3 regions of the Hungatella sp. SB206 genome follow, and region 1 is predicted to be linked to each of the others. Evidence: predicted binding sites of a transcription regulator. Region 1 holds the regulator's gene; each other region holds the start of a gene.
What was found. Region 1 encodes HrcA, which represses chaperone genes, less so after heat shock. Its sites were predicted from a motif close to TGTTAGCACTCNNNNNNNNNGAGTGCTAACA; they were not measured.

Region 1 (8,108 bases):
TTGAGATCGGGCAGACACAGACTGTGAATGAGCTTGATTTTGCAGTCCACACGTTCAAGACTCCCACTTCGGTACAAAAACCGGCACAGGACAAGAATCCCCATGGAAGTGCAGGAATATGGGGAAGCGGGAATTCCTTTAATCCGTCAAACGAATACCATACATACGGACTGGAATGGGGACCCGGTTACCAGAATTTTTATGTGGATGGCATTTTAAGAGGCCGTTTCTATGCAGGTTCAGCTGGTGCCGTGCAGTCTGACACTATCTGGAAGCAGACCTCAACACAGCACGCCTCCAATATGGATGCGATTCCTCAGAATCTATTGTTATCACTGGGCTTGCGGCCTCCATACCGGGATGGAAACGTTGAAAATTTTAATACCGTTTTTGATGTAGATTATATCCGTGTATGGCGCAGCAATAATACAGAGGCAACCGGTATCATAAAAGAGGTTAATACGAAGGAAGGGAACATAGTCGTTCCCTATGGGACCACCAGAGAAGAATTGGAGTCCAGGTTGGATTCTACTGTGGCAGTTATGCTGAACCAGGCGGTTTCTCTGGCAGATCAACGAGACATTGAAGTGAAATGGGATACGAACGGGTTCGACGGTACGGCAGAAGGAACGATTTATACCCTGGAGGGAAGTTTGATAAATCTTCCGGATGGTGTGACAAACACGAATAATGTTACGGCAGAACTCTATGTTTATATTCAGTCCAAACCATACCGGATCGACAGAGAAGAACTTCAGAAGCTGGTAAACCGTGTATATCACGAAAATGAATATAAGGCGTCGGCGTGGGGGAATTATCTGCTCAAAAGGAAAGAAGCACAGACGGTTTTAGATAAGTCTGATGCAGGAGATCAGGAAATCGTTGATGCATACGAAAATTTGAAAACGGCAATACAGAATTTAGAACTTCTGCCGGATTTAAACGGACTGGTTATGCAGGAATACTATGCCGGGAATTATACATCACAGAGCTGGTGGTTCTATACGCAGGCCCTGAAAGCAGCAAAAAAGGTTCTGGCTGATCCGGAAGCGGCCAGCGGAGATATTGAAAAAGCCTATGACCGGCTAAAAAACGCAATTGATACTCTTGAGGCCGTGCCGATGGGGAAGAATCTACTTTTTGGCAAAATACCGGCATCGAACACGGCAATCAGCAACAATAGGCAGGCTGCTACAGATGGCAGTGTGGATACTGACATTGGCTGGGGCCCGTCAACAGATAAGAGTATTTATACGACTGTTAACGCCGGAAATGAAAACGGTGATGCGGATAACGGCTACTCAACCTGGGAAGGGGCATATCTTCAGTATGATTTTGGAGATGAGAGGCCTGTGAAACAGGTTGTAATCAACCGCTTTTGGTATTTAACAGACTTACGGTCAGTAACCTGGAAAGATTGCATGGTCCAGCTTAGCACATCACCGGATTTTACATCGGATACAACTACGACGATCTTCGGGAAAGCGGATGTGGTGATGGAAAGTGATACCGATATATCGGGCAATTTGCGGAAAGCGCCTCAGATCATCTCTCTCAATGAGCCGGTGTCTGCACGGTATCTGCGTGTATTTGGAAGAGGACATAAGGGGGGCTGGGGAAATTACAGTGCTCGAATGAGTTATTCGGAAATTCAGGCTTTTGAGGCTGCCTCTGTGAATTCCTATGGGATAGCCGGGCGTGTAACAGGAGAAAAAGGCGAGTGCATGGAAGATGTTTCCGTAAATCTGTATGAGGGCAGTGATATCAGCATGGCAAGCCCCTCCGATGCAGCAAAAACAACTGAAGAAGGAGCCTACAGCTTCTGGAATTTACCAGAAGGTAGATACAGCGTAGAGATTCCCGCCAAAAACGGATATAAGCAGGAAGTAAAGACCATTGAAATCAATGGCAGTAATGCGGAAGCTGTAGATTTCCAGCTGGTAAAGATGGAGGAAGAGCACGCTGACAGGGAACTTAGGATAAAAACGCTGCCTGTGAAGATAAAATACTGGATCGGGCAGCAACTGGATTTGACTGGCCTGGAGGTTTCTATCTGCAAAAATGGGGTGGAGGAAAGACAATTAGAGGCTGAAGAGTATACGGTAGGAGAGCTGGATCCATTAAAAACGGGAGCACAAAAAATTACGGTTTCGTACACGGACAGAAGCATAGCCGAGCCAATTACTTATGAAACGTCATTCTCTGTTATGGTTTATGAAACGAAACTGAATCAATCTATTAAAGTGGTTAAAAAGCCGAATCAGCTCATTTATACTGTTGGAGATGAGATTAATCCGGAGGGATTGGAAGTACGCGGACTTAACTTAACGGATGAAAATGTTGTAGTGCTAAAGGATGGAGATTATACATTAGAGTACAATACTAAAAAAGCAGGAACATCTACGGTTACAGTTACAGCAGCCATCACAGAAGGCGATGAACCGGCAGCAGAATTAAAGGATTATTTTGATATCCGAGTATTGGACGGGGATGAATCCATACGATCTGTGGAAAAGATCAATGTAACCCGAAAACCGTATAAGTTGACGTATGAGCCGGAAGACGACTTTGATGCAGATGGTATGATCGTGGAAAAGACAGTAAAGGTGTATGCAACTTCCAGTAATGCAACGTATACGGAACGGGTGCCGATGGAGGAATTGGAAGTAGAAATATCAGATTTATCGAAAACAGGAAACCGGAAAGTAAAAGTTTTTTATTACGAAGAAGGCGAGGCTGGCGAAGAACTCGTATTTTCTGACAGCTTTACAGTAAAGGTGAGTAAGGACAGGGAGAAGTTGATAAGCGGGGCGCTGTCCGCAGCACAGAACCGGCTGGAACAGGCTTTACAGTACGGAGAATATATGATGGACAGTGAAAAAGAAGCTGCATTCAGCCAAGCTCTTGATGAGGCGAAGGAGTGCCTGGATACGTACGGTAAAAATGGCAGAATAAGCGATAAATTATATTCCAAGCTTTTATTTCTTGACAGGTTGCTGACAAAGGCGTATCCGGATATCAAAGTCGTCATCGATACAAACGGCTTCTTTAAAAAAGTTAATACACAGGGGCTTATCTTCAGTGCTGACATAAGCTTGAGTCACTCCCAGCAGGTCCGGCTTAGAATTGGTAATACTACGGCGGATGAGATGGTATCTGAAATCTCAGAGGTGTTAGACAACCCGATCGCAGTCAATACATTTCTTACCGCAAATGAGGAAGAGATTCAGCCAGTGCTTCCCATTCGTTTTCAGATGGAGATACCGGCCGGTCTTACTAAAAAGAATCTGATGATTTATGAGTATCGCAATAACGGATGGAATACTCTAATTCCTACGGTCAAAGGAGATCAGATAAGCTTCCTGATATCAGATTCATCATTGTTTGTGTTGGGGAATAAAAAAGAAGAGATAATTCCACCAAGTGGAACTGACAGCAGCGACAGCGGCAGTATAGGGGAATCAGTCAATACGATTCCGGGAGCATGGAAGAAAGATGATATTGGCTGGTGGTATCAGAAAATTGCAGGCGGATATATCACTTCTTCTTGGGCGCAGATTGACGGCCTCTGGTACTATTTTGATGGAATGGGATATATGAATACTGGTTGGATTTTAGTAGATGGCCTCTGGTATTTTATGAATCCGAATGGAAGCATGGCGGAATCCTGCTGGATAAGCTGGGAAAATAGTTGGTACTATTTGGGGTGGAACGGAGCTATGGCAGTAAATACTGTGACACCGGATGGATTTACTGTCGGTAAGGATGGCGCCTGGATACAACAGTAAGCTGTCATACAAATTTGCAGGGAATATTCTGAAAATATAATATGAGACCGTATACCGTAAGATATGCAGATGTACAGGCAGCAGGCAGCTGCATATGGCAAAATGCCGTGTACATCATGGCATATACGGTATACGGTCTTAATTCCCGTTTTAGGGAAGCCTTATTGATTTACTGAACCAGGAACACTTCCGCACTTCTGGTACCATATGCCCTCGTCTCTCCGTGTGTATTAAAGAAGATATCAACATGGTTTCCTTTTACTGCACCGCCGCGGTCCTCTGCGGTATAGATCACGCCGTTGATCATAATCTTGCTTCCGTAAGGAATCACTCTCGGGTCAACCGCGATCGTGTGGTTGGCGGAGGCGATGGCTCCTGTGCTGGTGTGGCGTCCCCATCCCTCGGAGCAGGCGGAACATGGGCAGTAGCCGGTGGTCTTAAAGATACCGAGGGAGCGAAGCGTTCCTGCGCTTCCGTCAGAGCTCATGACCTGCATGTCGCCAACACTGTGTACCTTCGGGCAGGAGAGCTTCATTCCTGATGCGTAGGCTTCAACGAGATAGGAACCGTCCTCATATGATTCCCACGGTACGATTACTTCAAATCCGTAATTGCCGGTTCCGGTGCCTTTCCTGACCAGGTCTTCCCGATAGTCATCGGCGGGAGCCGTGTACTCGGCTTCTGTCTGTCCTGTCGCCTGATTGGTGACTGTGACCTTGACTTCTACCGCGGAAGCGGGATCGGAGCTGTTCCAGGCCCAGCCCCGGACGCTGTCGCCTTCCACACAATCCAGAACTCCGGGTGTCTGCCCTGCGAGAGCCGGGACAGCGGTACCTAATAAAAATGTCATCATAAGTAAAGTTCCGAAGAACAGTTGATTTCGTTTCAATCGTTTCATGTAATAAATACATCCTTTCTTTTTTACTAACTGTAACATATTTTAATATATTATATATATATGTAACAGTTTTGTAATAAATGAGGTACAAATACACATTTTACACTATTTTCCAGATTTGTCAAGGATATGAATAAAAAAATAGAGATGCCCGATGTTTCATAAGGCGTCTCTATTCGTTCTGATGTGTTGATTGAAAGGCTTTTCTTCTTATATTATAATTCAGGATCTACTCCGCAATTGCCTGAAATACTTCCTGTTTTTTTACTCCATAATCCAGTGCTTCCTGGTGGCTTGAGAAGTAGAGATCTACGGTATGGCCGTCCACTCCGCTTCCGATGTCCTCTACCGTGTAAACAGTTTCACCGATTATTACCTTTGTTCCCAGGGGAAGTACGGTGATGTCTGCTGATATGGTGTGATTTGCCTGCGGCACGGTACCGGAATAGGTGAGGCCGCTGCCGCCGGAACATTTACTGCATCCACAGTATCCGGTGGTCTTGAAGATCCCGAGGGACTCTCCTTTTTTATATCCTCCGAAGGTTTCTTCCACTGGTTTCTCCTCTTTTTTCGGGATTCCAGGGCCGATCTCCTCGCTGGTGCTTTCAGTTTTCTTTAAGGCTTCTGGTGCCGGTTTGTATTCCAGGGAGCCGGTAAGAAGTGTTTTTTCATCTCCGGTTACCAGGCAGGCTTCTACTTTATAAGCGCTTCCGCCTATTTCTTCCCAGTTGATCTTATAGTCAAATGCACGACAGCCGTCTCCATAGGACTTTCCTGCCTCTTCGCTGTAGCTTTCTTCCGGTACTGTGATGACCTTTGCCGCTTTGGCGGCTCCGTCTTTGTAAATATGCAGTTCAACCGCTGCCGTCTCGCCGGATTCCGCGTTGTCCTTCAGCCACCCTGTAATATGGTTTCCATCCACGGCTGTGAGAGCGCCTTTTTCTTCGGCAGCCAGAGCTGTTATGGATAAAAACAGGGTACAGAGGAGCGTCACACACAGCATCAGAAGAAGCTTTCCTGATTTCTTTTTCATGATTTACCTCGCAATATTATGATTTTTCCGTGAAATATGATAGAAAAATGCGTTGTTATGGTGTATCAATTTTCATTATATTACAAAAATGTTAAATGTCAAGGAAATACTGGCAATACGTTTGTAACATTTGTCTTACTTCATTAAAATGCTTTATAATTTATAAAGAAGAAGTTCACAGAAAATTCTCAAAAAATTTTCAATCGAATGTATTGACAAATGAGGGAAAAAAGAATATATTATGAAATGAAGATGTTAGCACTCCCAAACGTTGAGTGCTAACAGAAAGACTCAGAAAGGAAGTGTGGCGGGTTGAACGATAAGGACCAGTTGGACGGCCGTAAGGTTACGATCTTGAAGGCTATTATTAAAACGTACTTAGAAACTGGCGAACCGGTTGGTTCCAGAACTATTTCCAAGTACACCGATCTGAATTTGAGTTCAGCCACGATCCGGAATGAGATGTCTGATCTGGAGGAGCTGGGATACATTGTACAGCCGCATACGTCGGCCGGGCGGATTCCCTCCGATAAGGGATACCGTTTTTATGTGGATCAGATCATGCAGGAGAAAGAAGAAGAGTTTACTGAAATCAAGGACCTGATGCTAAAGCGTGTGGACCGGGTCGAGCTTCTGCTGAAGCAGATGGCAAGAATCCTGGCGCAGAACACGAATTACGCGGCTTTGATCAGCGCTCCCCAGTATCACAGAAACAAGCTGAAATTCATCCAGCTGTCCAAGGTTGATGATGGAAAGCTTCTGGTGGTCATCGTTGTAGAGGGAAACATGATTAAGAACACCATGATCCCCGTCAGCCAGCAGCTAAGCGATGAAGGGCTTTTAAATCTTAACATTCTTCTTAATAATGCCTTAAACGGGCTGACCATAGAGGAAATCAATCTGGACGTGATCAGCAGATTAAAGGAGCAGGCCGGCATACACAGCGAGGTGGTCGACCGGGTTCTGGGCGAGGTTGCGGAAGCAATCCGGGCGGACGACGATGATTTGCAGATTTACACCAGCGGCGCCACGAACATTTTCAAGTATCCGGAGTTAAGCGACGGAGAGATGGCAAGCCGTCTGATCGGTACGCTGGAACAGAAAGAACTTCTTCAGGAGCTGGTCGATGATGTGAACAGTTCAGAAAGCAGTTCGGGAATTCAGGTCTATATCGGCGAGGAAGCGCCGGTGCAGACGATGAGGGACTGCAGTATCGTCACAGCGAATTACGAGCTGGGCGAGGGCTTGAGGGGAACGATCGGTATCATCGGTCCAAAGCGTATGGACTATGAAAAGGTTTTGAATACGCTGCGGAATCTCATGACGCAGCTGGATTCAATCCTGAAAAAAGATGAAAGGTGAAGGGAAGAACAGTGAGCAGCGAAGAGACGAGAATAGAAGAGGAACTGGTAGAAGAGGCCATGAAGGCTGAAGACGCCGGTTCCGTTGAAAAGGAAATAGAAAAAGGCGAAAAAGAGGCCGCAGAGACAGACGCGTGTGCCGAGGATGCCGCTGAGGAAAAAAACGGAGAAGAAGAGCCGGTAGAAGAAAAGCAGACAGAACCGGAGAAAAAAGGATTTTTTGGAAAGAAGAAAGAGAAGAAAGATCCGAGAGACATCAAGATAGAGGAACTGACCGACCGTCTGCAGCGGAATATGGCCGAGTTCGATAACTACAGAAAGAGGACAGAAAAAGAAAAATCTGCCATGTTTGAAATCGGTGCCAGAGATATCATTGAAAAGATACTTCCGGTGGTCGACAATTTCGAGAGAGGCCTTGCAGCCGTTCCGGAGGAGGATAAGGGCGCTCCGTTTGCAGAAGGAATGGAAAAAATATATAGACAGCTTATGAAGACGCTGGAAGATGCAGGTGTAAAACCGATCGAAGCAGTGGGTCAGCCATTTGACCCGAATTTCCACAACGCAGTGATGCATATTGATGACGAATCCCTTGGCGAGAACACGATCGCCATGGAACTTCAGAAGGGTTATACCTACCGGGATACCGTGGTGAGACACTCCATGGTTCAGGTAGCCAATTGACTGTGAGCATTTAACGAGGTCTTTTCGGGTTTAGTGCGAACGTCGTTCACGAATCTTAGCGAGGTTCTTTCGAGCTTAGATGAGCTGAACATACCTTTATTAAATGATAAAATTGAGAGTAAAGACAATTATAGGAGGAAAAAACTATGGGCAAGATTATTGGTATTGACTTAGGTACTACTAACAGCTGTGTGGCTGTTATGGAAGGTGGAAAACCGGTTGTTATTCCGAACAGTGAGGGGGTAAGAACAACACCATCTATCGTAGCATTTACAAAAAACGGTGAGAGACTGGTAGGTGAGCCTGCAAAGCGTCAGGCGGTTACCAATGCGGACAGAACCATCTCT
Region 2 (8,108 bases), 200 kb from region 1:
GTCGTCAAATCAACCTGATTGGGGATTACTTCTGAATAAGCTGGAACTAAAAGTACGTCGTCAAAAGTAATGCCGTCGCCAATAATTGTACCCATTAAATTTTCCTCTCTTTCTTGTCCTTTTTATTAATGTAACTAATATATTTTTGCTTGTTAGTTACATAGTTTAACAAATTTTGCGTCACTTGTCAACGGACAATTTCAATCTGTTTTCCGTGTGTGAAAGACATAATTTCCAGCGTATTTAATATATTCATCGTGGCTTATAAATGTACATATTCTTCCTGTCCGAATGCGCATAATCATTAAGCGGGCAATGCATAAGTATGTAAACAAATGCACTGCCCGCAATCAAAATTTATCGTTTAGTGATGCCATTCCCGATTCGATACGGCTGACTAATTTCCGGAGGGAGAACTGTCTGAATCAGTCTTCTTCTGTTTCCAGATATAGAAAATAAGAACCAACAGAAATGAGAGACTTTGAGCAATTGTAATTCGCACAAACATCAATTCATCAGCGCCAGTATAGGAAGTAACGTGTAAAATATTTACGATTGTATTATTGACAAAATGATCCCCCATAGCCATGTAAAGTGAGCCAGTCAATTTTGTTATCATAGCCGCTTTAAAACCAACAAGACCGCTTGTGATTACCAACATGAAAATGTTGGCCGCCATCCCTCCCATGCTGCTCAGACCGTCATAATAATTGCGAATCGGGCCTATGACATGCCACGCACCGAATAAAATGGAACAAATAATTGCCGCTGCAATAAATCTGTATTTTTGTTGAAGAATTTTTTGAAAAAGCCCTCGATATACGCCTTCCTCCATCAGTACATTAACGATGTTACCAACTATACAAATAAGGAAGAACAGGATACCGGTCTGATTTCCTATATTTTTATCCACAGCATAGCTGCTGACATAAAATTGAAGGGACTGGAAATTTCCCTGCGAAACTGCAATCAGGATTTCCGCCCCATATGCGGCCGCAAACACAGAAATACCAAACAGTAAACCGAAAGTAAAATTTTTGAATATACCTTTACGCTTAAATCCAATATACTCGAAATCAGTAGATAGCATTTTTATTGCAATCCAGAGAATTATGATGCCAGCAATCTTATGTATAATCGCTTCTCCCAATAAGGTCTGATCTGTACGAATGATAAAATATTCTATCATTCGAAAGATAAAACACAGTATGTAAATTGCGAGCACCGATAACAAGGGACTTCTTAGTTTTTTCATGTAGAGCTCCTTCTGTCGTTCGACTTTGGATTTATTTAGCCGTCTCACCTGATTTTAAAACGATATGTTTCTTATACTTTATATGTTAATATGGAGCCTGTCAAGCGGTCTTTCTAACGCTTGGTTTGTATTTATGAAATTACAGGAGATGCTGTTAACACATTCGATCTATATTTCATCCCCCTTATTTACATATCAGTAAATGTTAACACGTAATAACATTTTATTATTTATCATTTGTATCTGATTTATTTAGAAATCTCCTGTTATTGTATATTGCTGGTCTTTATTTTATGCCTTTAAGATCCAAATTAAAAATAGAAGCTTATAATCAAAAATGCAGCCTATTTCGGCACATTTGCTGAAGTAAGCTGCATTCATTTATTTACTGTTTTCTTTTCTAATTATAGTAAGCTCTGTTGTATAACTGATATTCTCTTCAAAATCTACTAATTTCTCGTATCTTATGATATAGATCACATATTTACTGCTCTTTTCAGCTTCTTTACATCATCTTCCAGTGTGCTGACTCGAATTCTTGTCATTTCGATACTTCCCGCTACTCTTATCGCCTCATCCAGTTTTCTGTTCAGAATGAAATGTGATTCTGCAATAAGAGCAATACTCGGGCGGATTTCATTTTCAATGGTAAAACGAATCCCCTTCACATTTTCATTTAACTGTTCCATCTTAGCATCAATTCTGCCTTCCATGGTGTTCATATTATTTCTCAGGTCTATGATATCAGTCTTTACCACGGTCATATCGTACTTTAATTCTACGATATCAGTCTTTACCACGGTCATATCGCTCTTTAATTCTACGATATCGCTCTTTACCACAGCCATATCACTTTTCAGCTCTGCTACATCACTCTTTAACTCCACGATATCGCTCTTTACCTCAGCCATATCACTCTTCAGCTCTGCTACGTCACTCTTTAACTCCACGATATCGCTCTTTACCTCAGCCATATCACTCTTCAGCTCTGCTACGTCACTCTTTAACTCCACGATATCGCTCTTTACCTCAGCCATATCGCTCTTCAGCTCTGCTACATCGCCTTTTAATTCCACGATATCGCCCTTCATCACAGCCATATCATTTTTCATCACAATTACATTATCATTTATACTCTGAACATTTCCACAGAGTAAATCCAACTTTTCATCTATTGTCATTTCACTCCTCCTGAATTTGGTTTTTACGTCTCTCAGATGTTTTTATTATACTGTAAAAGCTTTGCCATTACAAGACTTTTTCTCAATCATTCATACACATCACCAACTCTCCTGAAGCTAAACATAGGATTTTTTTGCGGAAACCGCATTGAAACAAAGAATTTTAGAATTTCACAGGCAAGAAAATGCTGTGGAACTTGTTTTCTATCTTACTATATTCGAATCACACCTGTCAAGCATCGATGTTAGGTTTTACAAAAATTCCTATAAAAATCGTAACAGTTCACTCCCCACCAATCCAGCCGTTTTAGCTTCACTCCTCCCCCATTCCCAAAGAGCACAAAAAAGGCCAAACACACGCCGCGTCCTAATACGCATCATGTATCTGTCCTTTTCCTTTTACCCTTATAAAACTTATCCTGAAACAAATCCTCAAACGACGTTCAAGGCATCTCCTTAAACGCGGTCCACGATCTTTCGTGGAGCCGTCATCTTCATGCAGTGAAGAAGCTTATCGTTCGGCTCGAAAATAATCTTCACGGATTCACTGCCGGACTGGCTGATCAATGTAAATGTCTTGGCGTCCGGGGTGTGGGAAGAGAAATCCAAAACCTTCATATTATTTCTCTCGTGATCTTTCGCTTCCGTGGAACCGGTAGGCGCGACGATCTGAATCTCATCCATGGAACCTTCCCAGGCCTTTTTTCTCTTGGTCCTTCCGTAAATCCGGTCGATTGTCAACTGATTGCCTACATAAAGGTATTCAAATTCAACTTCGCTGTTGCGGAAGACAAAGTAGGCTGCCGCTGCTGCCGCAAAGAGAACCAGGATTCCGAAAATTCCGAGCAGCGGGGATACAGCAATAAAGAATGCCACCACACATACCAGAACCATCAATACCTTGACAAGCATCATATAAGCTGGTGCTTTTCGTTTTACGAGCCATTCTGCATACATTTCATTCATAGACTGATGTCCTTTCTTCTGTGAAGGGAGATGATATAATTCACGGTCCACGTCACCCGGAGGTTTTTTGTTTCACAGGATGAACTCTCCTATGAGACAAAATAAAGAGGATCTGCAATGCAAGCACTGCAAACCCTCTTTTCATTACGCATGCGTCGCTTTTGCTTCCGTTATTACATCATATCCATTCCGCCTGGAGCCGGAGCTGCAGGTGTTTTTTCTTTTATATTAGCAACAACTGATTCAGTTGTCAATAAGGTAGATGCAACACTGTTCGCATTCTGTAACGCGCTTCTTGTAACCTTGGTCGGATCTAAGATACCGGCCTCGATCATATCAACATATTCTTCCTTATAAGCATCAAAGCCTGTGCCAGCCGGTGCCTCTTTTACTTTGCTGATAATAACGGCGCCTTCCAGACCTGCGTTTGCCACAATGTGGTATAACGGAGCCTCCAAAGCCTTTAAGATAATCTTAGCACCTGTCTTTTCTTCACCTTCCAGACTGTCAATCACCTTCTGAACGTCCTTCATAGCATGGATATAAGCGGAACCGCCGCCGGCGATAACGCCCTCTTCTACGGCCGCTCTTGCCGCGGATAAAGCATCTTCCATTCGAAGCTTTGCTTCCTTCATTTCAGTCTCAGTAGCCGCGCCTACGCGGATAACAGCGACACCACCGGATAACTTCGCAAGTCTTTCCTGTAATTTTTCTTTATCAAAATCAGATGTGGTCTCTTCGATCTGCCCCTTGATCTGGCCGATTCTTGCTTCGATCTCATCTTTGCTGCCTTCGCCGTCTACGATGATCGTATTTTCCTTCTGAACTTTAACGGATTTAGCGCGTCCAAGCATATCCATTGTGGTGCTCTTTAATTCATAGCCTAATTCTTCAGAAATTACCTTGCCGCCTGTTAAGATAGCGATATCCTGAAGCATCTCTTTTCTTCTGTCGCCGTAGCCAGGAGCCTTAACAGCTACTACATTAAAGGTACCTCTTAATTTGTTTACAATTAAAGTGGTCAGGGCCTCACCCTCGATATCCTCTGCAATGATTAAGAGTCTTGCGCCGGACTGTACAACCTGCTCTAACAAAGGAAGGATCTCCTGAATGTTGGAAATCTTCTTATCTGTAATGAGGATATACGGATCGTCTAAGTTGGCTTCCATCTTCTCCATGTCGGTGCACATATAAGCGGAAACGTATCCTCTGTCAAACTGCATACCTTCTACTAAGTCTAACTCAGTCTTCATGGTCTTGGATTCTTCAATGGTAATGACACCGTTGTTGGAAACCTTCTCCATCGCATCGGCTACCATCTCGCCGACACCGTCATCTGCTGCAGAGATTGCCGCTACTCTGGCGATGGAAGCTTTGCCCTTGATCGGCTCGCTCATCTTTGCGATTGCATCTACCGCTGCCTCAGTGGCTTTTCTCATACCCTTTCTTAATTCAATCGGGTTAGCGCCTGCAGCCACGTTCTTCATGCCTTCATTGATCATCGCCTGAGCCAGTACCGTCGCTGTAGTGGTACCATCACCTGCTACGTCGTTGGTCTTTGTCGCTACTTCTTTCACAAGCTGTGCGCCCATGTTCTCATATGGATCTTCCAGCTCGATCTCTTTTGCAATGGTCACACCATCGTTGGTGATCAGCGGAGCGCCAAAGGATTTGTCAAGAACAACGTTTCTTCCTTTCGGTCCCAATGTTACACGAACTGTGTCTGCTAACTGATTTACGCCGGCTTCCAGTGCTTTTCTGGCGTCTACACCATATTTAATCTGCTTTGCCATGATTTCATTCCTCCAGTTTCTTTCTATCTATCGTTTTTGTTATGATTTCGGTATTGCCTTAGGGATACGGTTTATTCGATCACAGCCAGGATATCGTTCTGCTTTACGATAACCAGCTTGTCATTTTCGCTTTCGCCTTCCACTTCGGTTCCTGAATACTTGGAAAAGATTACTTTATCGCCGACCTTTACCTGCATGGTTACTTCCTTGCCATCAACCAGGCCGCCTGGTCCAACTGCGATTACTTCCGCCTGCTGCGGTTTTTCTTTTGCCTGACCCGGTAAAACGATACCGGATTTCGTCGTTTCCTCTGCAACCAATGGTTTTAATACTACCCTGTCAAATAATGGTACTAATTTCATTGCAATTCCTCCTCATACTGTTTCTATTGATTCTTTCTTTTTGTTTCGCAATGGAAACTTCTTTTATTCACATACTAAGTTATATCACTCATTATTAGCACTGTCAATAGTTGAGTGCTAATTTTATATTTTTTTTACAATTTCATTCCATAACTGAGAGCATTTTCCCGTTCCTACATAGTTTATAGAAATTTTCTTATTATATACCTTTATTTTTTTCTTTATAAGTATTACAATAAGAATCAAATGAAAGGAGTGTTTCACATGGCAAAAAAGGGTAATGGTTTTGGGAAGTTAGTGGCTTTCGCCACCATCGCGGGTGCCGTTGCGGCCGGTATCTCTTATTTTACGAAATATAAATCTTTCCATAAAGAACTGGAAGAAGATTTTCATGATTTTGAAGATGACGGGAATGATGACATTTCCAAGATTGACAGCACAATGAACAGGAACTACGTATCCCTTCACGCAGACAAAGATGAATTCAAGGTAGCCGCCGCCGATATGGCCGACGCAGCCAAGGATGCAGCTTCTGCCGCGAAGAACCTCGTGAAAGACGCAGCCAGCATCGTGAACAGTACGGCCAGGGAAGCCGCTTCCGCAGTTGCCGATACTGCCAAGGATATGCTTGATTCCGCTATGGACCGTTCAGAGGACGACGAGGAAGAAGAAGATATTACCGAAGACGGCGGGCTCGACTACGCAGCCGGCGCCACAGAAGGGTTCAAAGAAGAACCGGAGCAGGCCGCAGATACAGAAGATAAACAAGCAGACTCAGAAGAAGTCGAAGAGATATATGAGGGAACCGGAGATGCACTGAAGAAATTTGCCGCAGAGGAATCCACTACCATTGTGGAAGACACGGCAGACGAACCATAATGAATTAGAATCAGCCAACCGGTAATCAGACGGCGCAGAGTGGTATTCCATTCTGCGCCATTAAATTTACATTTTAAGTTTACATTTTAGGATTACAATTTAAGTTTACATTTTAAAGTTTACATATTAATAAGAAAGAGTCCCGAAAAGTGAATGCCGCTCTCACGATTCCATTTCCAGGCACACGCCTTCACTCTTCGGAACTCTTTTTGTCTGTTATTCCCGCACAAAAATCGGGGAAACCCAGGCGGTGTCTCCATTTCTCAAGTGTACCCGAAGCCGGTAGCAGCTTCCCGCCTCCAGTGTCACCTTCTTTTCATACTTCATCGTATACGCCTCTTCCGGCACTGCCTGACGAATTCTGGTCTTATAGGCGTTGTGCCAGTAGAAATCATCGCGGTAGTGTTCCACATTTCCAAAGACCTCTGCGGCCAAATCCATGCTCTCCTGATACTGGGCGAGAATTCTCGAGGATTTCATCAATTCCTTAAGCGTAAAGCGGTAGACGTAGCGGTCCACCTTCAGCACGATCTCGTCCTCCGGCTTTCCCTCCACTTCAAACACAAAGCCTTCCTTCACGACCGTACTTGGTCCCATCCAGTGGCCTGTAGTGGTGCTCATATAGGTAGTCATATGGAATTCACAGGATTTCTCCGTCACATTGCAAAGCTCCTGACCAAAGCTGTTAAAGCATTTCTGCACCGAGCAGAGACGGCCCGGAACCTCCAGAGACCCATCCCATGTTTTCGTCAGACGGTCCTTATAAAACTTGGGATTCGGCCCCCAGCCAAACTCCACTGCAAACTTATAATTTCTTACTCCGGTATACTCAGTCTCTTCCCAGGTTCCCGCATGAACCGCCATGGTATCCAGAACATTGTCCCGAAGGATCTCTACCCGGTCAATGGCGTCCGCCGCCTCAATGGCAAATGCAAGCGTTCCCTCTCCCGGCTTCACCACAGACCCCATCGGGCTTCCGTTTATGGTAAAATCAATATCCATACGGCTTCTGCTGACGCCATATACCCGGCGGTTTAACAGGCCTTCCCAGATCGCCTCCTTTGAGCCGTCCGCTGCCAGCACGCACATGGTTCCATGATCGTGAACTGCCGGTACATTGTGGTTGTCTCCAGAGGCAATCATGCCGACCAGATACCCCTTCTCGATACCCCTCTCATAGCAGGTCTCTCCGGTTCTCGGCCCCATGTGGAGATGGCGCTCCATATCAAAAGGGCCTGTATCATTTTCACTGCAGCCATGGCTGGAATATATCTCAGCAAAGGGAGAGAAAGCTTCCCGGTGCGTCTCCCAGTTTTTTCCCCTGCTGCCCAGCTGGTAGGCCACGTGGTGGGGGATGGCTATCGCCGACCTGTCCTTATACGCCTGGTAGAGTTCCTCGTACCGCATGGGATGGAGCATCGGCTGATCATTATCCAAAAAGAACACATTATGGTCTCCGTCCTCTCCGGAGCCCTGCCACTCATAGCCCATAAACATCGGATAACCGGCTTCGTTTTGCTGTTTTACCGCATCGCGAAGCTGTTCCCAGTCCTGTTCGATCTGTTCCCTGTCATATAAATCCTCCAGGCCTGCCCCTGTTTCGGTACGCTTCATATAAAAGGGATAGTAGGCAACCGGCCAGAAATCAACAGTCTTTTTTGCGTGTTCAATC
Region 3 (8,108 bases), 2.9 Mb from region 1:
GTCTGCTACCAGCTCGTACAGCGGTCTGCCGCCGATCAGCTGATCCTGGAATTCACCGCTGGAAGGATTGGAGGTCTTTACCAGCACGAAGAGGCCTCTGTCCTCCTCCCTGCAGACATCGACAAACGGTTTTACCCCGTCGGTGCCAAGATATGGATTCACAGTCAGGAAATCGGTACCGAAACCGGTAAGCACGCTGCTCCCCACCTTCACATGGCCGATATGCGCCGTGGCATACGCCGCGGAGGTGGAACCGATATCCCCTCTCTTCGCATCGCCAATCACGAGAAGTCCCTTCTCCTGACAGTAGTCGACGGTTCTCTTATATATTTTAAGTCCTTCGATCCCAAACTGCTCATACATGGCGATCTGAGGCTTTACAGATGGAATAATGTCATAGACATGGTCCACGATTTCTTTATTAAACTGCCAGATGGCCTCCGCTGCGCCTTCCAGTGTCTCACCAAACTCATCAAATGCCTTTCTTGTCACATGCTCCGGTATATAGCCAAGCATCGGATCCAGTCCAACACAGATGGGTGCCTTTGTTTTTTGAATCCTCTGAATCAACTGATTAATCATAGTCTCCTCCTTCGTTCCTCACATTTTCTCTATTCTTACCAATTCTATCATAAGTAAGGGGCTGTTTCAAGCGTCTTTCTCCTCGAGTTTCCGCAGTTCTGTCCACAGAAGCACCATTACTGTTTATACTTATACACAACTTTAAAAAAATGCCCAAAATATAAGGAATCCTATCCCTTTTTGATGTAAAATTAAGCTACCAAACAAAAATCTTACTAAACAAAAAGAAAGGGGATTCCTTATGGCTTATTTTACATCAAATACTTACCAAATGAAACGGGAAATTTTAACTTTTTCAAATAAATTTTCAAGAAAGCTTCCTAAACCGGAACGCAAATTTATTGCTGAAATGAATTATGGTATCCTCGCTTCCAAAAGCTGCCTGCTTACGGATATTGTTGACCAGCTCCATGAAACTTCCAAAAAAATCAACATTGTTGACCGCCTTTCACACCACCTTGCCAAGGGGACTCCCGGGGAAGCTCTGAAAGCTTACCTCACACAGGTTAAAAAATGGTGTCCTGCTCAGCCCGTTATCCATATCGACGACAGTGATGTTGTCAAGCCTGATGGTTACAAATTTGAATCGCTTGGATGGGTACGTGATGGTTCCGAAAGCACTGCCACAAAAAATCTCTATAAAAAGGGCTATCATGTTACCGAAGCCACGGTCCTCACCAACAACAATCATCCGCTTAGTCTCTTTTCCGAGATCCATTCTTCCAGTGAAAAAAACTTTACCTCCATTAACGATGTCACATTCTCCGCTATGGAGCGGGCCAATTCCCTGTTTGGAAAAGCGACTTTTGTCATGGACCGTGGCTATGATGATAACAAGATGTTTCTCAAGCTGGATTCCATGGGACAGGACTATGTCATACGCCTTACTGCCAAACGTAAGCTGCTCTACCATAATAAATGGACTTTTGCAACGGAGCTGCGTAACCGTAGGAAAGGAAAAGTAAAACTCCCTCTATTTTATAAAGGAAAAGAACACGAAGCTTATCTTTCCCATGTGAAGGTACAGATCACCGCCTCCAGAAAGGACATTTATCTGGTGCTGGTTTATGGTATCACAGAGCATCCTATGATGCTTGCCACAAATAAACCAATCCGTTCAAAAGAGGATGTGATCGCTGTAGCAAAGCAATACTTTTCCAGGTGGCGGATCGAAGAATATTTCCGGTGTAAAAAACAGATGTTCCAGTTTGAAAATTTCAGGGTAAGAAAACTCAAAGCCATAAACGCATTAAATTTTTATATTACCTTATGCATGGCATTCCTTGCACAGATCACCATGAAATCAGAGACGAATGCCCTTAAGGTTTCCATTATAAAGACAGCAGATCCGGTGAAAGAAAAAGTGCATTTCTGCTATTATCGGCTGGCAAAAGGGATCTCCGGCATACTGTCGTATGCAAAAGAGGGCGTCAGACTCTGGTTCAGGACAAAACGTCCTGCATACCGTCAACTCAGCCTTAAGCTGACCGCTTAAATAGATAAAAGAATAAATCTCCCAAAGTCCGGTTCCGGCGGGGCTTGTTAAAGTGCCTCTACTCATTATTCTGCCACTCGCCAGCATTTCAAAAAACGGCAGATTGGCACCTTTGATTACTATATTCATTTTTCAATTACAATTTGCGGAAACTCAAGTCTTTCTCGCCGTACCACCGGTCTATATAAGGTAATAAAAGAAATCGCAAGGAAAATTAGCACTCACCTATTGACAGTGCTAACAATTTATGTTATATTACACCTAGAACAAATCAAACAACAACACCGCATCAAAAGCGGTGCAGATAAATAAGGAGGAAGAACCTATGTTATTATCCAGAAGAAACAACTTATTCGATGAATTTTTCAACGATCCATTTTTTAACGACTCTGTTCAGACCAGAACAACGCTTATGAGAACCGATATTGAAGATGACGGAACCAATTACATCATCGACGTGGAACTTCCGGGATACAAAAAGGAGAATGTGCGTGCCGAGTTAAAGGACGGCTATCTGACCATCTTTGCCGAGACGTCAGGCTCTTCCGAAGACAGCGAGGGCAGGAACTTCCTCCGCAAAGAGCGCTACAGCGGCTCCTGCAAGAGAAGCTTCTACGTTGGATCCCAGTTACGTCAGGAAGACATAAAGGCTGCTTTCGACAACGGCATCCTGAAGCTTACCGTTCCGAAGGAAGCTCCGAAGCAGATTGAAGAAAACCACTACATCACCATTGAATAACACATATCCCCACAGCCCCCTTTAGAATAGAAAATGAGGACAGCCCCCCGGAGCGATCCGTCTGCCGTTTCATAACGGCAGCGATTTCCGAAGGGGCTGTCCCTTTTTATCTTCATGTAACACAGTCAGACATTATTCCAGCAGAAACGCAGTTGCCACGTAGGCGCCGCTCTTATAAGACTTCTTTACCATCTGCGCTTCCACTTCGATCTTTAAATTCAGCCACAGCTCTTCCGCCGCGATGGACAGATGAGACAGCATGATTCCCATGCTCAGATCCCTCATCGCCACCATGGTCTGGGACGGGAGAAATTCCTTGCAGGAAAAAATATAGATTCTGTCATGGTAGACGATAAAACGCCAGGGCTGCGTATTCATGGCCGATGGTGCCAGACGGACGGCTTTCAGGATATTCTTCACCGGCTCGCCGATCTCATCCTTAAACACGCAGAGTTCTTTTAACGGCAGACGCTTTGCCGTAGCCGGATCGCGGTACAGCAGGGATTTGGGGTATCCAAACGCAACGGCTATGGCCGCCTTCATCCCGGCCGGTTCCGCTCCGGGGATGCGGGTGCTGCCAAGGTAACACGTTCCCAGGCCTTTTCCGGTCATATAGAGGAGGACCGGCTCCAGAACATATCCGGCATTCATCATATAGCCTTCCTTATCTTCCGAATAAAACACCAGGTAATACGGCGCTTCCACCTTCCACAGGCCTTTGACGTGAAGGTCTTTCTCTATATTCTCCTTAATCTCCATCTTTATGGAAATTTCCGGGCAGAGCGTCGCCACGCAGCCTGCAAAGGCCAGGATATCCTTTAACAGCTGCTCCGGTACCGCTTCATATTTAAATTTTCGAATGGATCTTCTCTTGAAGATCATCTGATACAGATTCATCCCTGCTCCCCTCTTTTCTATCTAAAATATAATCGCTGCTACAGCGTCTTATATTCCTCCAGCAGTTCCTTAAATACGGCCAGAGCCTCCCTGATCGGCTGGGCTGTGGACATATCCACGCCGCACAGCTTTAAAAGTTCGATCGGAGGCATGGAATTGCCGCCGCTTAAGAACTTGAAATAGCCTTCCAGGGCCTGTTCATCACCGGCCAGGATCCTGCTGCTGATCGCCATGGCCGCCGAGAAGCCCGTCGCATACTGATATACGTAAAATGGCGTATAGAAATGAGGGATTCTCGCCCACTCATAATCGATCTCGCTGTCGACCATCATCTCTGGTCCGAAGTATTTTACATTCAGCTCATGGTACAGCCTGCAGAGCAGCTCCGCCGTGAGCGGTTCACCCGCCTCGCTTCTCCTGTGGGTCTCGGCCTCAAACTCCGCAAACATGGTCTGACGGAACACCGTTCCCCGGAAACTCTCCATGAAATGGTTCAGAAGATACGCCCGCTCCTTCTTATCTTCCGTCACTGCCAGCAGATAACGGTTCAGCAGCGCCTCATTGCACGTGGACGCCACTTCCGCAACGAAAATCTTGTATCCCGCATCTACATAAGGCAGCGCCTGATCGGAAAACCAGGAGTGCAGGGAATGCCCCATCTCATGGGCCAGGGTAAACACGCTGTCCAGAGTGCCGCTGTAATTGAGCAGCACATACGGGTGGGTTCCGTAGACGCCCCAGGAGTACGCGCCGCTGCGCTTGCCTTCATTCTCATAGACATCGATCCAGCGGTTGTCAAAGCCTTCCTGTAAAAGGGACAGATACTTCTCTCCCAACGGAGCCAGACCCTTTTTCACCATCTCCCTCGCCTCATCATAGGGAATCCGGCTGTCGTCGCGGCTGACCATAGGCGTATACAAATCGTACATGTGGATCTCATCCAGCCCCAGCACTTTCTTTCTGACAGCGACGTAATCATGGAGCAGCGGTAAGCCTTCTGAAATCGCCGCCACCAGATTGTCGTAGACGCTCTCGGGCACCTCGTTCTCCGCCAGATAATAGGCGCGGCTGGAGGCGTAATTTCTGGTCTTCGCATAGAAGGAGGCCTGCTTTACGTTTGCCGCGAACGTCGCAGCCAGCGTATTGGCAAACTGGCCGTAGACGCTGTACATGGACTGAAATGCTTCTTTTCTCACACGGCGGTCCCGGTTCTCCATGAGCGGAATATACGTTCCGTGGGTGACGGGAATCTCCTTTCCCTCACTGTCTGTGATGGACGGAAATTTCACATCCGCGTTATTAAACATGTTAAAAATATCGGAAGGGCTCTGGGTCGCTTCCATGGACCTTGCCAGAAGCTCTTCCATTCCTGCAGAAAGCGTGTGCGCCTTCTTCTTCATGATGATTTCAAATGTCCGGGCATACCGGCGGAGCTCCTTCTCCGTGCGGATCAATCCGTTCAGCACAGACTCATTCATAGCCAAAATCTCCGGAACAATATAAGACGAAAGTCCTGCTGCCTTATAGGAGAGCGCCTGGGCTCTTGCCGAAAAATCCTGATACTTCGCCTTTGCCGTATCCTCATCGGATTTCTCTCTTCCGTATACAAACAGCCTCTCAATCTTCAGTGAAATGTCTTCATCGAATTTCAAACACTGAAACAGCACCTCGCCGGATTCGGCCAGATGTCCTTCAAACTCCTTATAACCGGCCAGTTCTCTCTCAGTCTCGAGAAACAGCGCTTCCCAAGCTTCATCGGACGGCAGAATGTCCGCCAGGTTCCAGGTATCACAAACCGGTATCTCATCTCTCTTTTTCAAAATAATCCCTCCACTATATCCACTGGTTTTATTCTATCACCCATATTTCAAAGAAACAATCAGCAATATGGAAAATATTTGATTGAAATCACATGGTTTCTTGTACTATACTGTATACACCAGTACTGCGCAGCGCAGTGCTTTAATTTCCTCCGGAGAAGAAAAGGGATAACACCATGAAAATCATACGCACAAAACAATTAGACCTCCATCAGCTGGAAGACTTGCACACCCTCGAAACCGCATGCCGGTCGCACGATCAGACTTCACTCACCTTTCCCACGGAAGACGGCTGTCTTTTCTTTCTATTATACGACGAAGAAACGCTCTTATCCGCATTTTCTGCAATTTTTAACGAATTTGAGACATGCAGCTGCAGCGCCTTCACGCTCCCGTCCTGCCGGAGACGCGGGCATTTTACCCGGCTGCTGGAAGAATTGCTGAAGGAGTCGGGCGAATGCGATCTCCTCTTCCTGGCCGATGATTCCTGCGCCGACGCGAAGCATACGCTGGACGCCATCGGGGCGGAGCTATTAAACCGGGAACACATGATGGAGCTGCGCCTGCCCGCGCCGTCTCCCGGCCTGGACAGCCGGGCGGTCAAATTCTCCCCCGCGCTCAGCCCCCGTGATGAGGACACGCTCTATACCATCCACGTTAATGATCAGCCTGCCGGCTCCTTCCGCCTCATTTTTCAAAATGAAACCGTTTACTTCTATGGTTTCGAGATTCAGGAACCCCTGCGGAATCAGGGAATCGGAACCCGTGCCGCCGCCGCGCTCATTGAGGAACTAAACCGGTCAGCCAGGCCGCAGCCGGAGGACCTCCCGGTCAGCCGCGTCCTGCTTCAGGTGTCCGGGGACAACGAACCGGCGCTTGCGCTTTATCGGAAACTGGGCTTTGCTTTTACAGAGACCCTGTCGTATTACGTGTATTAATGGATTGGATCAACCATAAACCAGAGCCGGCGCAGGACAGATATCTGTTCCTGCACCGGCTCCCGCCAGCTTCTCTATACTTCCCGAATCATACAATACTGCTTCAAATCAAAATGCTTCTCCACCACCCCAAACACCTTAAATCCAAAGTGCTGGTAAAACGCCACATTTTTTTCATTGTGCGTCTCCAGTGAGATCATCTGCCTGTGGCGGTCCGCATAATCGATAGCCTCATTCAAAAGCAGGGCCGAGATTCCGTGGTGCTGCATTTCAGGCTTCACAGCCAGATAAATGATATGTAACCGCTCCTCCTGGTGGAGCTGGTCCGTCCATTTGGAATTTAAATAGTCCCGTCCCATGGCAAAATTCCAGAATGTCTTCAGTGATGGGTCTTCCTTGATCAGATACCCGTCTGTCCGCAGCGTCGCGGCCGCCTCTGTCAGATAGTAATGCACCGGATTATAGGGCTCCGACTCGTCATCCACTACAATGATTCCATTAATTTCCGGGCTGTCCGCATAGATTTCACACGTCTCAAAGAATTCCTCCATATCGCATTCAAACAGCTCCGGCATCAGCCGTTTCCTCATGTCTTCATCAGGGATCAGCTTGCAGTAAAGAGGGTCCCTGGCAAAACATGCTGTCAGCAGTTCCTTAAGCTTCTCCACATCTTCTCTTTTCACTCGGTACAATCGGTCACTTTCCATGATTCGTTCTCTGTTATCTCCTTTAATTTCTGTATCATTTTTTCTATTGCGTGGTTCATATATTCAATATCATCCAAATAGCAGGCCAGCTGGTTCTCCTCCACCCGCTTAAGAATCATAAGCTCTTCCGTGAAATCCTCGTCCTCTTCCTCCAGCTTGCCCTTTAGAAGCTGTACCAGATGAAACAGATTTTCGTGGTGGACGATCCGGCCGGCTCCCCACTGCAGACGCCCCGCCTCCTGATTCATCACGTAATCCGTAAAATGGCGGAACACCTCCTCGTCAAACTGAAATGCATACCGGTTGTTGTCGATCCCGTAGATAGCCTCCAGCGCACACCGCCCATGGCCGTTTTCCAGGCAATCGACAGCGGTCCGCACCAGCTTTAAATTTCTCCGCACTGCTTCCTGCGGAAAACAGACCTCGTCGTGCCAGTCCAGCCTCACAAAGCTGTCCTGCTCCATTTTAAAGAGCTGCATCAGGACGGCTTCCAGCTCACGGTACTGTTCCCGGTATTTCCAGGGCTGCTCCTGATTCCGGCATTTCTCATTAATCCGGCGCACCTGCTCATAAACCGCTTTTCCCAGCCGGGCCGCCTCTTCTGTCAGCTCCTTCAGCCGTTCTCCGCCGGCTCCTGTCTTCTCCGAATAGTCGAGATCCAGACTGCCCTTAAGCGCCAGAAACAGCCGTTCAAAATTAAGGGGCGCCACCGCCGCCCGGTCGAATGCCATAACCAGACATCCATACAGCTCATGATGAAACCGGTATACCGCCTCGTCATAATAGTCGTCATTGTCAAACTGCGTATGGTAGTGGGTTTCCATGAACTGGCCCGACGTGAAATCGTTGACCATGGATGGAATGCCCGAGATTGCCATGGAGAAATCGTCCGACATGGTCTCGACGGGACAGAGCACAGCCACGCCTTCC

Region 2: M1L66_RS24110 (co-chaperone GroES) is a predicted target of HrcA. The motif match lies at 5,650-5,680, and genes of this name have one in related genera.
Region 3: M1L66_RS11710 (Hsp20/alpha crystallin family protein) is a predicted target of HrcA. The motif match lies at 2,290-2,320, and genes of this name have one in related genera.

What each region holds. Positions count from the first base shown of each region.
Region 1 is NZ_CP096603.1:5,631,261-5,639,368, reverse strand. Features, by position in the region: gene M1L66_RS24950 (bacterial Ig-like domain-containing protein) at 1-3,788, shown strand, start outside; gene M1L66_RS24945 (3D domain-containing protein) at 3,958-4,686, opposite strand; gene M1L66_RS24940 (3D domain-containing protein) at 4,916-5,719, opposite strand; gene hrcA (heat-inducible transcriptional repressor HrcA) at 6,032-7,081, shown strand; gene grpE (nucleotide exchange factor GrpE) at 7,141-7,761, shown strand; gene dnaK (molecular chaperone DnaK) at 7,908-8,108, shown strand, end outside.
Region 2 is NZ_CP096603.1:5,430,498-5,438,605, forward strand. Features, by position in the region: gene guaB (IMP dehydrogenase) at 1-95, opposite strand, end outside; gene M1L66_RS24090 (CPBP family intramembrane glutamic endopeptidase) at 398-1,255, opposite strand; gene M1L66_RS24095 (hypothetical protein) at 1,732-2,436, opposite strand; gene M1L66_RS24100 (DUF6106 family protein) at 2,893-3,402, opposite strand; gene groL (chaperonin GroEL) at 3,576-5,195, opposite strand; gene M1L66_RS24110 (co-chaperone GroES) at 5,267-5,557, opposite strand; gene M1L66_RS24115 (hypothetical protein) at 5,822-6,436, shown strand; gene M1L66_RS24120 (hypothetical protein) at 6,653-8,108, opposite strand, start outside.
Region 3 is NZ_CP096603.1:2,683,713-2,691,820, reverse strand. Features, by position in the region: gene pyrF (orotidine-5'-phosphate decarboxylase) at 1-582, opposite strand, end outside; gene M1L66_RS11715 (transposase) at 824-2,077, shown strand; gene M1L66_RS11710 (Hsp20/alpha crystallin family protein) at 2,403-2,816, shown strand; gene M1L66_RS11705 (nitroreductase family protein) at 2,949-3,713, opposite strand; gene pepF (oligoendopeptidase F) at 3,752-5,533, opposite strand; gene M1L66_RS11695 (GNAT family N-acetyltransferase) at 5,710-6,471, shown strand; gene M1L66_RS11690 (GNAT family N-acetyltransferase) at 6,546-7,178, opposite strand; gene M1L66_RS11685 (M28 family peptidase) at 7,151-8,108, opposite strand, start outside.